DNA from 4 places in the Alteribacillus bidgolensis genome. Region 3 is predicted to be linked to each of the others. Evidence: predicted binding sites of a transcription regulator. Region 3 holds the regulator's gene; each other region holds the start of a gene.
What was found. The regulator LexA, encoded in region 3, represses DNA repair genes until DNA is damaged. The targets are predictions, from matches to a motif close to CGAACATATGTTCG.

Region 1 (3,945 bases), on a different contig from region 3:
ATAATGTCTATGCTTTTTACGACAACTTATAATACTACAGAGAATACATTTCTAGGGGGTATCTTACTAAAAACCCCGTGCACTAAAGTGTGTACGGGGGTTTCTCATTTTCTTGAGTGACTAGTAACCTGTGACAATATGCTTTTACTCCGAGGTGTTTTACTATGAAAAAAATAGTTTTTATCTTTATTGTTATAGTATCAGTGGTAACCGTGTTTATATATTATAAACAAAATAATGAGACTAGTACATTTATTAACACACAGCCAGACTTGAATCTTAATAATGACTATATTGTATCTTACACTTCATTTACTGAAGATAAAAGTAATTTATTAACTTTAAATGACAAAGGTATCGATACAATTCAAGAAATAAACGATAGGTCACTAGAGAACTTAATTGCCATTAATAACAATTACTTTATACAATCTAGACAAAGTGGGAACGTATATTCCATTACAAATAAAGGTAACTTAATACAACTGGATACACCTACTTCCAAAAATTTAACTAATAATTTTATCTTTGACGACTCAATAGGGGTTTTAACCAATAATGGTCTACATACTGAGAATGGAAAACAGATTTACAAAAGTGGCCTTCTATTTTTTCAAGAAAATGGTACATATTCAGAAATTAATTTCGACAAGGGATTCTTTACTTCAGCTGTTAGTCTAAACAATTCTTTTTATGTTTTAACATTTGATCCGTCTATAGAACAAGAAATCCTTTTAAAAATAGATAAACAAGGAAAGATTCTAAAACAATTTCCTTTAGCCAATGAAAAGCCTGAACATGGACATAAAAGTCTTATATCACTAGGAGACACTATATATATAATGTCAGACACTGGTAAATTATCAACAATTAAGGATGAACAACTAACTACAAAAGAGATTGGTGATTACGGTGAGGTATTTAAATTATTAAAGGATGACAAACATGTATATGTAAGTTTTTATAATGGTTTAATCTTAAAAATTGAAGAGGATAAAGTAGTTGAAAAAATTAACTTAGAAGAAAATTATTTAAATGATCAAATTTTCATAGATATCCAAGTAAAAGAAAATAAGGTCCATTTACTAACTGTTTTTGATAAAACTTTAGGTGAACAAAAAAAGGCAATTGGTAATATTATTTCATTTAATATAACTACTGGTGATGCTATAAAAACTTATGAATTACCTGAATTGGATAGGATTTCACCAAGCTCTTTTGAGGTTTTATAATAATTGGTTAAAAATGATAACAATGTTTGACTGCCAAAATCTCCGGAAGTGTAGGTAACGAGGAAAAGTTTGACTTAGTGTCGATCTTTTCCTCAAATAAATCCTGTAGAAAGTCTAAATCAGATATAGCATTTACTTAATTAGAATAGCGAAATATGAATCTTGCTGGCATTTGGTAAGGCATTTTTAAGTATTCGATACATCAGAGGGAGATTTATGCTGGAACTTCTTTCTCCTAAAATATAATAAAAGAAGTAAAATAATAATATTTACTAATGAGATTCCCATACCCAAAAGCATTCCACCAATAAATAAAAATTCATTTACTCCCCAAGAATAGAAAAGCCAAAAAATAGTTCCTATTAACCCCATTACTATATTGATGAATATTGCTATAACGCAGTGTGCAAGAACTAATCCAGTTTTTTTAATCATATTAGAAGCATATTTATAACCAACTGGTAAACCCATTAGTATGAATAAACTATAAAAAAATAAAATTACATCGGTTTCACTTATCATAGTTCTCCTCCCTTTAAGATATTCTTCTATTTATATTTTAATATGTCATCTAAAAATAGTCTGTGGTTGTTTTCCCTCTTAGAGGTATCGTCAGCAAAACTCAAATTCATATATTATTTTCATAAATAAGGGGCAGGGATAAGCGGACGTGTCAACGGTAGCGGACCGAAGAGAGCATAAGGAGTTGACACGTTGCACAAAACCAAAACGCTGTTGTCAAAGAAGGCAAGGAAATGTATTTTTTTCCTTTGCCTTCTGCCTTAGCGGCAGCGATAAATAAAAGTTTTTGAGGTTGCCTTTTTTCAAAAAGGCAAGGTCTTTTTTTCCAGTTACAAAAACACAAACATCGGTTATAACGGGAACGTACGTTCCTTATTAGGGGGGTTATCAATGGCAAATAAACTAACTCCAGAATCAAACTTACGGTGGGAGAGTACACGTTGGGTCCTACCGGAACATCGAGAAATGTGGTTAAACCGTCAAGAAAAAGCAAAAAGGATAAGGAAGCCTACTTTAGACGAAGTCACTGGAGTTTTTCTTGATCTTTTGAAGTATATCCGGCAATAAGCAGCCTTTTAGGTTCCTATTCTATTTCTTCCTTTCTAACCTGAAACTTCATTTGGCAATCTCTCCCCTCTGCATCACTCTGTGTTTCAACTGTGGAAATGTCTCTCTTATTTTCTCTATCTGGGACAAATCAATTTCTACCCTTAGAGTGGTTTCATTATCATCGGCTCTTTCCTGAACTACCGGATCTACAACTTGACTATGGCCACCCAATTTTACACCTTGTGTGTTACCTACACAGTTACAGGAAATAAGATAACACTGATTTTCTAATGCTCTAGCAACATTAAAGAACCAATGGCACCGGCGAAGTCGATATAACGATTGCCGTCGATGTCAGTGATTTCTGCACCTTTCCCGCTTTTCGCGATATTCCGGTTTCCATTTCCTACGCCTCTCGGGATATAATGGTCTCTTGCTTCTTGCCACTCTGCTGTAGTGCGTGTTGTCTTGCTCATGAACATACACTCCTTTTTACGTTTTGTTACTTCCATTATGACTTTTTTTGATATAATAAAAAGAACCAAATTCGAATTTTTTATGGAACCAGAAAGGGTGAGTGTCGTGCTTGTTTTTCAAATCAATAGGACCACAGATTGGCTCTTTTCCTGGAACGGAGCAGCAATACCAATTATTAAAGAATAATCTGATTGAAAGACATATTGGTCGGAAAGGGAACTACATTACCATCCAAAGTGATAATATACCGATTACCGCTTATTTCAAGAAATCTATATTAGATGCTCTGCATAAAGAAAAACAGGGAAACGAATCTATTAGTGATGTAGTCGAAAGAATGGTAATACATAGCCTTAAAGAGGATTGGTAGGAAAAATAATTGTCCTTTTCGATACTACTAATATTTTAAAGGATGCCGAGAAGTCTCTGTACTTACTAAGTAGAAAAGTCGATGTTCTGGACTCAAGCGATTTCACTAAGCACTTTCCAGTAAATGATGTATCTTTATTTATTTTAAATAAAAGCGTATATCTACGAGTATAAGAAAAGAGACCCCGAATCAAACAGGATCCCTCTAACTACATTATTCGACATCAACTTGGTAACCCTAGTCTTTCTTGCAATCTTACTGCCACTTCTTAATCAAAGAATCAGTATGAGTTTTGAGGGTGTTATACGTATCCTCGGATATCAACCCATCTTTTTTATGATTGTCAAGCAACTGGTTAAACCTTTGCATGTGCTTGACACCCCTTTCGGCTGCTTCCCGTTTTTCAAAATGGACCACTGTATCCAACTGGGCCTGTAAGGAACGGGCAGCACCATGATTGGCAAATTCCCCATCTTCTTCGAATTGCTCAACAAGTGTCTTTATATAGGAAGCATTAATAAACGTTGGATGACGGAATACTTCCTTCCCTTCGAACAAAGTCATCAAGACCTTCGCTTCACCAATTGTTGTTACTGGAATCTCGAAGAGATTTTTGTCCAAAACGACCAAGTCGGCTTTTTTACCTACCTCTATAGAGCCTCTTTCATCTTCTGCGAAAATCAAATTAGCTCCGTTGATTGTATAGCTGGAAATCATCTCCTCGAGAGTAGCTTTTTCTTTAGGCCATGCTACTTTATTTAAATCGGTTTCAGTGGTTGTATCCGGATCCAATCT
Region 2 (3,945 bases), 1.4 Mb from region 3:
TCTATTCTGCTGTACTGGCACCAGAAGAAGAATTAAAGCAAGAATCTTTCGGCGAGCAAGTGAAGATTGCACAGCAGATGCTAAAAGGACTTGGGCATGACCCCGGGCGTACGGATGGCTATTTTGATGAGCAAACAGCAGAAGCCGCTGCATCCTTTCAGGCAGCGCAAGAAGACATCGAGGAAACAGGTGTGATTGATGAAGAAACCGTCAGCCGTTTAAATCAGAAACTTCTTGAACTGATTCGTGATCCCGAGAATGATAAACAGTTAGAAAAAGCACTGGAATTAGTGAGTGACCAAAGCTCTTAAATTTAAGGAGTAATCAGTGCGCTTTTGCCCCATTGGAATAACATTTTTCATGGGGCAGATTTCTCTGTTAGATTGTAAAAAAATGAACCGTCTATTAAAAAGGAGATGCCGCCAATGGAATTTTTTGGCTTGGAATTAATAAAAGGACTGGGACGTTTTTTTGCTCATCCGCTTACATATATTATTCCATTTGCGATGTTTATGATCGGCTATTTCCGCGTGAAAAGAGAGCGGGCTACGTTTCATACACGAGTGTACAGCGCCTTGTTCGATGTGACAGCTCCACTTTTGCCCGGTTTGCTGACTGGATTTCTCTTATCTGTTCTCGTTTTTGCAACAGGTTTAACGATACCTTTTGCTTTTTTAATGCTTGTCGGTATGATTATGTTTCTGTTTATCCTGCTAGGAAGAATACGCTGGCTCTCTCCTTCCTATACAATAGGGTTGGCTATTGTTTTAGCGCTCTTCTTACCTGGCTTGGAAAGCGGCTATGGCTGGGTAGACAGTTTTTTCATGGAACTAGGACAAGGGGACTACCGTCCGGCGCTCGTTCTCCTAACTGTACTTATGATCGCAGAAGGGCTTCTCATATGGAGAAATGGCAAGCACCATACCTCTCCTATTGTGGTAAAAAGTTCACGCGGTAAATGGATTGGAGCTCACCGGCTTCAGCGTATTTGGTTGATACCAGCTTTTATATTTGTACCAGGCGGAGCAGTAGAAGCTTTCCAATGGTGGCCTGTTTTATCGATAGGAGAAAGCGGGCTGGCACTTTTTCTTATACCGTTTGCGATAGGGGCCAAATACACTATATATCACACGCTGCCGTCAAACGCAGTTAAACAGACTGGACTTATTGTAGTTATATTAGCATTGTTAATTGGAGCAGGGGCTGTTTCTGCTTTTTATTATCCTGGTTTTATTATGTATACGGCTGTCGCTGCTGTTGCAGCCCGAGAGGTGATCACCTTTTGGATAAAACGAAAAGAACGGGCAAAAACACCTTTGTTCAAACTGCGGCAGCGAGGCATTAGAATACTTGGGGTGCTCCCTGAATCTCCAGCAGAAAAAATGGGACTGAAACCCGGTGAAGTGATAATGAAAGTAAACGGACAGGCTGTAAACAATGAAAGTGAGTTTTATAACGCTCTGCAAAAAAATTCAGCTTACTGCAAAGTAGAAGTATGTGATTACCAAGGCGAGATTAGACATGCTCAGTCCACTGTTTATGATAATGAGCATCATGAACTTGGGGTGCTGCTTGTAAAAGAACGGGATTTACAAGAAGTAATAACAAAAGAAGCGTAACAGAGGAAAAACTGCATAACCAAATGCCTCTGTTTCAGAAAAAAGGACTGATATTTGTGGTGACAGTAGTCGGAGCCGTAATACTCCCGTTTTTTCTTACGCTGGCAGGAGTACGTCTTACCCATAGTTTTATTGGCGGTGTCTTGGTTGCTCTTATGATTACAGTAGCTTTTCAGCCGTGGGAAATGGGGCTGGGAATAATGCTGATAGCAGCTGCTTCTCTTGCTGCAGCCATTCCTGTTGGGTGGCGAATAGAGAAACATCAGAAAACGGGACCTTAAAACGACGGAAATAGCACCGTCGTTTTTTAAAAAAAATAAATACGAACATATATTCGAATAAACCGTTTGAATTGACGTGTTATGTGGTATAATGTATAAGCGGTATTGAAAAGATGTGAGTAGTGATTTAAATGAAGCGAGGGATCGGGCATGAATGAAACCTTTGATTTAGTCTCCAAATATGATCCAGAAGGGGATCAGCCTGAGGCCATTAAAGCATTAACGCAAGGAATAAAGGAAGGGAAGAAACACCAGACCTTGCTTGGTGCCACAGGAACAGGTAAAACATTTACAGTGTCCAACGTTATAAAAGAAGTTAATAAGCCAACCCTTGTCATCGCACATAATAAAACATTGGCAGGACAGCTTTACAGCGAATTTAAAGAGCTGTTTCCTAATAATGCGGTTGAATATTTTGTCAGTTATTATGACTATTATCAGCCGGAAGCATATATCCCGCAGACAGATATGTATATAGAAAAAGATGCAAGTATAAATGATGAAATTGATAAATTGCGCCACTCTGCGACGAGTTCCTTATTTGAACGTAACGATGTTATTATCGTTGCCAGTGTTTCCTGTATTTATGGTTTAGGTTCGCCAGAAGAGTACCGCGATCTTGTTCTTTCTCTTCGGTCAGGCATGGAAATGGAAAGAGACGATGTTTTGCGTGAGCTCGTCGATATCCAATATGAACGCAATGATATTAATTTTGTGCGTGGAACGTTCCGCGTACGAGGGGATGTCGTAGAAATATTTCCGGCTTCTCGAGATGAACACTGCATTCGAGTGGAGTTTTTCGGTGATGAGATAGACCGTATAACGGAAGTGGATGCTCTCACTGGTGAAATTCTCGGCGAACGCAATCACGTAGCTATTTTCCCTGCTTCTCACTTTGTCACCAGAGAAGAAAAGATGACCCGGGCGATTAAAAATATTGAAAAAGAATTAGAAGAACAGCTTGCTCATTTTCGGGAAAAAGGGAGAGAACTTGAAGCCCAGCGTCTCGAACAGCGTACCAATTATGACATTGAAATGATGAAAGAAATGGGTTTTTGTTCGGGTATTGAAAACTATTCCCGGCATCTGACGTTTCGAAAACCAGGGGAATCTCCTTATACATTGCTTGATTTCTTTCCGGAAGATTTCTTGATTGTTGTCGATGAATCTCATGTGACACTGCCGCAAGTGCGGGGCATGTACAACGGGGACCGGGCTCGAAAAGGGGTGCTTGTAGATCATGGTTTCCGCCTGCCATCAGCCATGGACAACAGGCCTTTGCAATTTGAAGAGTTTGAAAAGCACGTCCGTCAAGCCGTGTATGTATCAGCAACCCCTGGTCCATACGAGCTCGAGCATTCACCTGAAATGGTTGAACAAATCATCCGGCCGACGGGGCTCCTTGATCCAACGATTGATGTTCGGCCGATTGAAGGTCAGATTGATGATTTAATCGGAGAAATAAATGAAAGAAAAGAAAACAAAGAGCGGATACTTATCACCACATTAACGAAAAAGATGGCAGAGGATTTAACAGATTATTTAAAAGAAGTGGGGATTCGTGTAAAATATTTACACTCTGATATAAAAACATTAGAGCGGATTGATATTGTACGCCAGCTTCGACTCGGTGAATTTGACGTACTCGTAGGAATCAACCTGCTCCGGGAAGGGCTGGATATCCCGGAAGTTTCGCTCGTTGCTATTCTCGATGCTGATAAAGAAGGTTTTCTCCGTGCCGAACGCTCCCTCATTCAGACGATGGGACGCGCGGCAAGAAATGCCAACGGGCACGTCATTATGTATGCTGATAAATTAACAGATTCCATGAATGTCGCCATCAGTGAAACCAACCGCCGCCGCGAAATTCAGAAAGCTTATAATGAGAAACACGGTATTACTCCAAAAACGATCCAAAAAGACATTCCTGACTTAATTCAGGCGACGATTGCTTCAGAGGAACAGGAGGACTTCGACAAGCCTGCGCTTGAGAAAATGAGTAAGAAAGAACGTCAAAAAGTAATCGACGAATTAGAAGCAGAAAT
Region 3 (3,945 bases):
AGGCCATCCCTTTCAATCGAATACCCGCTAGCTTCCTCTGCAATAATTTTTGAGAGGTAAAATCCCTTTTTTTCTGATAAATGAATGAGTTCTTCTTGTTGCCTTTTTAATGATGATTTCTGTGTTTCTTTATTTGTACTTACCCGGCAATATATTATGCAGCTTTTCAATAATTCCCTCACCTTTTCATTAGCTCATATTTATTTTCCTTTTTCACTCATCCACCCACGTATAGGTTAGCACATCTTCTTTCTCTTCATCCAGCGTATTTACATACACGTCTTTATCTTCTTCATACGAAGTTAATTGAACAGTTAATACGAGTGAAATGATAGAAATAATAAAAAGAATTAAAATGGCCCATTCCTGACTGCTTAACTGTTTCATTTTGGTATACATTACTTTCCCTCCGACTCATGAGAATGTATGTTCTTATTATGATTCAGTATAAAGGGAACCTTTGTTCCCGTCAAGTGATAATTAGAACGAATGTTTGCGTACATATGTTTTCCATGCTATACTTAACACATGAAAATATTAGAAATAGAGGTGCTGAACCGATGCCAAAATTATCGAAACGCCAGCAGCAAATTTTAGATTATATAAAAGATGAAGTCCGGCAAAAAGGTTATCCTCCTTCCGTACGTGAAATCGGTGAAGCTGTTGGCCTCGCATCCAGTTCAACGGTGCACGGTCATCTCTCCAGGCTTGAAAATAAAGGGTTGATTCGGCGTGACCCAACCAAGCCAAGAGCGATTGAAGTATTAGAACTAGAAGACGTGCAGCCGCACATTTCAGAAAGCAATGCTGTTTATGTTCCTGTATTAGGTAAAGTTACAGCGGGGGATCCAATTACTGCTGTAGAAAATATTGAAGAGTATATCCCCTTACCAGAGCGTATGGTCTCAGATGAAAAAGTATTCATCTTAACTATTCAAGGGGACAGTATGATCGAAGCTGGTATTTATGATGGCGATCTCGTCATTGTTAGACAACAGCAGACCGCAGATAATGGAGATATTATTGTAGCAATGACAGAAGAACTTGAAGCTACAGTAAAACGCTTTTACAAAGAAGAAAATTTTATTCGTCTGCAGCCAGAGAATGCTGCGTTGGAACCAATTATTTTAGACAATTGTACTATTCTGGGGAAAGTTACGGGTGTATTTCGAACGCTGCATTAATTGTCCATATTTTACATGAAACAACCCGGCCATCAATGTTATGAAACATTAGCCGGGTTATTTTTGGCCTCTCATTTTACTGCACTATTGACAAATCACCCCACGTTCGAAGCGGTGATTAGTATTTAACAAATGCAGTTCCTACGATGATTAGCAGTATAAATAATACTACAATCAACGCAAAACTGTCTTTATAACCGTATCCCATTAATATCCCTCCCCTGACGTGTCCTCTTTAATAATTTATGATCTCTCTTTAGATTTGTTTAGACAGTTGTATAACCTTTTCAGAAATAAATTATTAATAATTGGATGTTGGTCTAAGAGTAGAAAAACGCGGCTTGTCGCTATATAAAAGACCACTAATGAAAAAGGAAAAGAACTTCTGCTAAAAACGCACATGTCCTTTACCTTGAATCGTTTATCGCTGCATTTTTAAAATGAACCTTTTCGTTTCTATTCATTTCTCCTTCATATTTATTCCATCCAACTCATCCATTGTCCTAAAGTTAGATAACCTGCAATTTCATAGCCGTTTCCCTGTCCAAATGGTTTTACAACTACTGTTCCCATGTTAGGAATCTGACCTAACCCTACGCCTGGGGGAAAACTGTGAGCGACAACGACCTTATTTTTTCTCGGAGCAGGCGGTATTTCTAGAAATGAATGTAGGGAGTTTAAAATTCTTTCCTGTTTTATGGCACTCATATGACTTCCCAGTCTATAAATATTAATCCAAAAAGGGTCCTCTACGAGATTGCTTTTGCCAAAAGCCAATTCAGCAGTTTCTCTCGTTCGGCAAAAAGGAGCAGTTATAATTGGATACTCAATAGGAATACGTAACGTGCGAATTACTTCTCCGTATAAAACAGCTTGTCTTCTTCCTGCCTCAGAGAGATTTCTTTGAGTAAAACAATTTTCGAAAAGGAAATTCGGTTGATCTTCTCCTACGGTTGCTTCTCCGTGCCTCGTATAAAAAATATATCCCCCTTCTTGGAGCAAATCGAGCAGTGATCGGTTGATGAAAAGAGGTTCTGCTGTATATCCATCAGCAGCGTTATGTGGTGGCGCTGCCCCGTAACGATTTGGAAGTCCTTCATATACATATGATAGAACCGAGTTTAGGTGCTTTACATTCAAAATGTTTGCCGATGCTGTTTTAAAAAGCTTAAAACGTTCAGATTGGGCAAAATGGTACAGTGCGGGGTCTACAGAACGCAAACGTATATTCAATGTAATTACTCCTTCTTACAACGACTAGGCAATGGTTAATATATGTTATCCCCCATAAAGTGTGCAGACGTCTCCCTGTTGCCTATACCAAACGTGTAAAAACCCCTTGATGATACGTCATCAAGGGGTTAAAAATTAATTTTAGTATGTGGAGAGAAATTGTTCTCTTTCCCAAGGGTGTACTTGAGAGCGGAACATATCCCATTCGATTTCTTTTGCTTCTGCAAAATGTTCAATAGCATGAGGTCCGATCGCATTAACAAGAACTTCGTCGTTTAAGAGACTGTCCAACGCTTGTTTAAGGTCAGCTGGAAGATCTTTAATGCCTTCTTCTTCACGCTCTTCTTTGCTCATGACATAAATATTACGATCGGTTGGCTCAGGCGCCTTGAGTTTTTTCTTAATACCGTCAAGACCTGCAGCAAGCATTGAAGCAATAGCAAGGTATGGGTTAGCAGCTGGGTCTGGGCTTCTTACTTCTACACGTGTGCTAAGTCCTCTAGAGTTAGGAATACGAACAAGTGGACTTCTATTTCTAAGCGACCAAGCTACATATACAGGAGCTTCAAATCCTGGTACAAGACGCTTATAAGAGTTAACGATAGGGTTAGTCAATGCAGTGAATGCTTGAGCGTGCTCAAGAATACCGCCTAAAAACTGCATTGCTGTTTCACTTAGTTGAGAGTCTGTGCTTTCATCTAAGAAAGTGTTCTCTTTGCCTTTAAACAAGGACATATTACAGTGCATCCCGGAACCATTCACCCCAAACAATGGTTTAGGCATAAATGTCGCATGCAAACCATGCTTTCTTGCAATGGTTTTTACTACAAGCTTAAAGGTTTGAATATTGTCGCAAGTAGTAATTGCATCAGCATATTCAAAGTCAATTTCATGCTGTCCAGGAGCAACTTCATGGTGAGAAGCTTCAATTTCAAATCCCATATCTTCAAGCTCAAGTACGATATCGCGGCGGCAGTTTTCACCTAAATCTGTAGGGGCAAGGTCAAAGTACCCGCCTTTATCATTAAGTTCCATTGTAGGTTCGCCTTTTTCATCATTTTTGAAGAGGAAGAATTCTGGTTCTGGTCCAATATTGAAAGCAGTGAAGCCCATTTCTTCCGCTTCTTTTAATACGCGTTTCAAAATACCACGCGGGTCGCCGGAAAATGGTTTTGGTTCTCCACCTACTTCACCAGGTTCATATATGTCGCAAATAAGGCGTGCTACTTTCCCTTTTTCAGGAGTCCAAGGGAATACTACCCATGTATTTAGATCAGGATATAAGTACATATCAGATTCTTCAATTCTAACGAACCCTTCTATGGAAGAACCGTCAAACATCATTTTGTTATCCAAAGCTTTTGATAGTTGATCCACTGGAATTTCTACGTTTTTAATAATACCTTGAAGGTCTGTAAATTGAAGTCGAATAAATTTTACGTTTTCTTCTTCAGCCATTCTTGTGATATCTTCTCTTGAATACTTGTTGGCCATTTGGTGTGTCTCCTCTCTTTCGTTTCAATAAATA
Region 4 (3,945 bases), 2.7 Mb from region 3:
GTTAAGTTCTTAACATATACGATGTATGTGTTTTTATATGTCATTCATATTTTTATAGAAAATGATTATTTACTTTACGGAATAGGCTTGCTTGGTATTGCTGCTATGTTTATTTCATTTTATGGAGCAAACCGGACTTATCGGGTGTTAGCCGCTGTATTTTTTAGTGTTTCTGTTTTCTTGTTTTTGGTGCATGACCTTCCGGTAAAAGATATTCCATTTTATTTCACCTCAATGGGGTTATTACTTTCGTTATTATACATGATTCCGCTAATAAATCATTTTATGATTGTCGGCAGGTATGAACGGTCTTTATATCGTCTATTACAATCAAATACTGCTGATTTAGCTCAGTTTTATCGTAGAACATCTTTTACGCATTATGTATTGGGGCTGTTTATCTTTCTTTCAGCCATTCCTATTGTGTACCGGTTTGTTGAGAAGCGTTTAACTGGCTTCTCACAGGATGTATTCCATCGTTTTGCAACGCAGTCAATGCTTCGCTCGTTTGCCAGCGTGAATGTATGGAGTCCGATTGAAGTTTATATTGCGCTGGTGCTTGGCATTACAAGTGTTTCTTATTTAAGCATCCTGCCTTGGCTCTTTGGTTTCTCGATTCTTATGTTGATGCTTGATTGGATTCTGGCAGGAAAGTACCATAAGTATTCGTTTGTGAATGAAACTGGTCCTAAACAATTTATCACTAAAAAAGAAGGACGTAAATTGGTAACAATGGTGCTCTTTTTTGTGTTGTTTATTAGTGCGGCATCTATGGTGCATTTGCTTATAGGTATTGATTTTTTCGAAGCTATTATTATTGTTATCTTACCTTACACTTTTATATGGGCTGCAGCTATTAAACGAATGATAACTTTTAGACGCTATAACATTCTTACATGGCCCAGGCAGATTAATACCATGCAAAATTTTATGCTGCTTTTTTTAACTTTAGGGCTTTTTAATGCAATTGTAGAACAAACGAATTTTTTTGCAGCTGTTCGCGAGTCTATGGCGGGGATAGGAGGAACTCCTATTTTGTTATTTTTATTATTACAGCTTAGTGCTCTTGGGTTAGCGTGTACGGGAGTACATCCGCTTGTTACAATTAGTATGCAGGGACTGTTTGTAGAACCATTTTTACAAGAGATAAACCCGCTTAGCATAGCTATTGTGATGATTACTGCTACGCTTGCAAATGATGCAGCAGGAACATTTAACGTACCGATTACTATGATGAGCCAGTATATGAAACGACAACCTTACCAGCTTACACTTTGGAATTTGCCGTTTGCTTTAATATTTGGGGGCACAGGAGTAGTAATTGCTTATCTCCTGTTATAAATGATGTGAAGGTATTTAGGGTTTGAGTGTGGAATATAAATTATAAGCGGAAGACATCGTTTTACGTATACTTTGATCCTTCAATAAACTTAAACTTTCTAAAGGTATTAAAAACTTGGCTGGCCGCCAAGTCCAAATGGCGGAAGCCTTAGTTTTTTCTTTTATTCCTTTAAGGAAAATAAAAAATTTAAAGTATAAAGAAAGAAGGGTAATAAAATGGGTTTCTCTATGGAAATGAACTGGGAAATTATTACTCAAAAAAAAGCAGAACGCTTAGGGGAACGCTCTTTTCGTTTAATAAAAGAAGGGTATCACATGTTTCCGCTCGACACTAAATTACCAATTCAAACGACCGAAGAAAAAGCCCCTTTTGGGAAAGCGATTATTACAAAGATGGAGTGGGGGACAGGTTGTACGACTCTCCACTATGAGCTTGTTTCGTTGAGCTCTGTTAATTAATGGCAGTATGCTCTCACAAGTGGTTGAAAAATCGAAAGAGCTGCCCTCATAAGTATACTTCTTTTGGGATAGCTCTTTCTCTAGAAACAATTCTAAACAAACACCATTTCCTTTGTTTCTCCACGCATGCTTCGAACTTCATCAGGATTAGCAATGACTGTCGGCTGAAAATCAATAAGTATAGCCGATCGTTCTCCTGGACCGTCTGCATCTCCTTTTTCAACCTCACCGACATAATGTGTAACTAAGGGATCATACACACCGTAAGATTCTAAAGGGTTTTCTAAATAAAAAGAAGTCGTTATATCTTTTTCATCCAAGCCCTCCGGCATTTTGCCGCGCTGAGAAGGATTAGAAATAGCATTCATCCCGCCCAAGATATTTCGTCTTCTGATTAAGTGAGCAAAAGTAAAGGGTTCGCCGTCTTGATGAAGGTTGTTTGGTGATGATATTGCCACATCTCCCTCTTTTTCTACTTGCAGTTTCACAAAGTGGACTCCCGCATGGACGGGCATTAACGCATCTTCTCTCATCCAAAACGTTTCTTTAAAATCAAAACGAATAATTTTTTCAAGCAGTCGATTGGCCATTGTCTCCTTTGTCAGTGAAGGAAAACGCCGATATTCTCCGGTATATTCAGGGTTGAAGCTGCCTTGAAAATATTCGTAATAGGCTTTTCCGTCCACTTCGGATTCAGGCAGCCATTGAATTTGATATGTTTTAGGCATGACTACAGCCCTGGCATAACGCCTGTAACGATTTAAATGAGGGGCATATTCATCAGGCGGCAGGTTGTCAAAAGCGCTTGTTAACTTTTCTAGATCTGTTTCTATTCCTTCATATTTAATCATATTTATTAAGTCATAATAGGCAAAGCCAGTTTCCTTTAATTGGCTCACAAGTATTACCTCCAACTGAAATATAACTCATTGACACTATAAAAGTTTATCACGTTTCCTAGAATAGCAAAATGATCTATAATGATGGAAGGAACATTCGTTCTTATTGTAAACTGAATAAAGAATCAAGGAGCGAAGAAAATGCCTGTTATTTTAGCCGAAAAACCGAGTCAGGCAAAAGCTTATGCAGAAGCTTTTCCAAAAGGAAGTAAGAAAGAAGGATTTATAATCATTCCAGCTTGTTCTGTTTTTCCAAATGGCGCCCTGCTGACATGGGGAGTTGGTCATTTAGTGGAATTAAGGTCTCCGGCAGAGTACGAATCTTCCTGGAAACGCTGGAATCTTTCTCAGCTTCCTATGATACCAAACACTTTCAAATTTAAGCCTAGCTATAAAACGAGAAAACAGTTCCAGATCGTTCGAAGGCTGCTCCAAGAAACCAATGAAATTATCATTGCTACTGATTGCGACCGAGAAGGCGAAAATATTGCAAGGAGCATTATATATCATGCGGGGGCAGGGAACAAACCGACCCGGCGCCTTTGGATTAACAGTTTGGAAAAAGATGAAGTGAAAAAAGGATTTGAACAGCTCCATCAGGCCGATCAATATGTAACCCTGTATGAAGAAGCTCAAGCCAGGCAGATTTCAGACTGGGTAGTTGGTATGAATGCCAGCCGTTTATACACATTGCTTTTGCAGAAAAAGGGAATACAACAAGTTTTTAGTGTTGGGAGAGTGCAGACACCCACTTTGAAACTTATTCACGAACGTCAAAAAGAAATTGAAGAGTTCACACCAGAGCCATTTTTTGAAGTGAAAGCTCAATTTAAAACAGATAAGGGCTCATACGAAGGGAAAACCAAAAAACGTTACAAAACAAACGAGGAAGCCAAAAATGTATTAGACAAACATGGAATTGCCTCCAAAGACAGAGGTGAAGTGAAGGAAGTAAACGTTTCACAAAAACGGGTGAAACCTCCCAAGCTTCATTCCCTTTCAACACTCCAGACTTTGGCTAATAAGAAATATAAATACAGTCCTTCTAAAACATTGGAGATAGTGCAATCCCTTTATGACCAGCCGTTAAAACTTGTCACTTATCCAAGGACAGACACACAGCATATTACTAAAAACGAATTCGCATATATTCAAAAAAATCTTTGCTCTTATCAAAAGTTAACCGGTTATATGTTTGAACCTTCGTCCCTTCAGCCCAAAAAAAGATACGTAGACGACAGCAAAG

Region 1: the regulator LexA is predicted to act here: its motif matches at 2,113-2,126, upstream of CEF16_RS23450 (YolD-like family protein).
Region 2: the regulator LexA is predicted to act here: its motif matches at 1,943-1,956, upstream of uvrB (excinuclease ABC subunit UvrB).
Region 4: the regulator LexA is predicted to act here: its motif matches at 2,790-2,803, upstream of CEF16_RS18565 (type IA DNA topoisomerase).

The regions. Positions count from the first base shown of each region.
Region 1 is NZ_NJAU01000003.1:154,903-158,847, forward strand. Features, by position in the region: gene CEF16_RS22070 (YiiX/YebB-like N1pC/P60 family cysteine hydrolase) at 1-32, shown strand, start outside; gene CEF16_RS22075 (hypothetical protein) at 165-1,232, shown strand; gene CEF16_RS22080 (hypothetical protein) at 1,419-1,754, opposite strand; gene CEF16_RS23450 (YolD-like family protein) at 2,145-2,321, shown strand; gene CEF16_RS22085 (carbon-nitrogen hydrolase family protein) at 2,370-2,573, opposite strand; partial or broken gene CEF16_RS22090 (4-aminobutyrate--2-oxoglutarate transaminase) at 2,609-2,779, opposite strand; gene CEF16_RS22095 (hypothetical protein) at 2,881-3,150, shown strand; gene CEF16_RS22100 (amidohydrolase) at 3,406-3,945, opposite strand, start outside.
Region 2 is NZ_KZ614149.1:2,379,804-2,383,748, reverse strand. Features, by position in the region: gene CEF16_RS11925 (S41 family peptidase) at 1-311, shown strand, start outside; gene CEF16_RS11920 (PDZ domain-containing protein) at 426-1,619, shown strand; gene CEF16_RS11915 (hypothetical protein) at 1,676-1,900, shown strand; gene uvrB (excinuclease ABC subunit UvrB) at 2,051-3,945, shown strand, end outside.
Region 3 is NZ_KZ614149.1:1,012,199-1,016,143, forward strand. Features, by position in the region: gene CEF16_RS05250 (YneB family resolvase-like protein) at 1-170, opposite strand, end outside; gene CEF16_RS05255 (hypothetical protein) at 214-399, opposite strand; gene lexA (transcriptional repressor LexA) at 561-1,184, shown strand; gene CEF16_RS05265 (YjcZ family sporulation protein) at 1,303-1,392, opposite strand; gene CEF16_RS05270 (histidine phosphatase family protein) at 1,662-2,417, opposite strand; gene glnA (type I glutamate--ammonia ligase) at 2,559-3,911, opposite strand.
Region 4 is NZ_KZ614149.1:3,729,419-3,733,363, forward strand. Features, by position in the region: gene CEF16_RS18550 (hypothetical protein) at 1-1,341, shown strand, start outside; gene CEF16_RS18555 (DUF2584 family protein) at 1,558-1,800, shown strand; gene CEF16_RS18560 (2OG-Fe dioxygenase family protein) at 1,893-2,699, opposite strand; gene CEF16_RS18565 (type IA DNA topoisomerase) at 2,841-3,945, shown strand, end outside.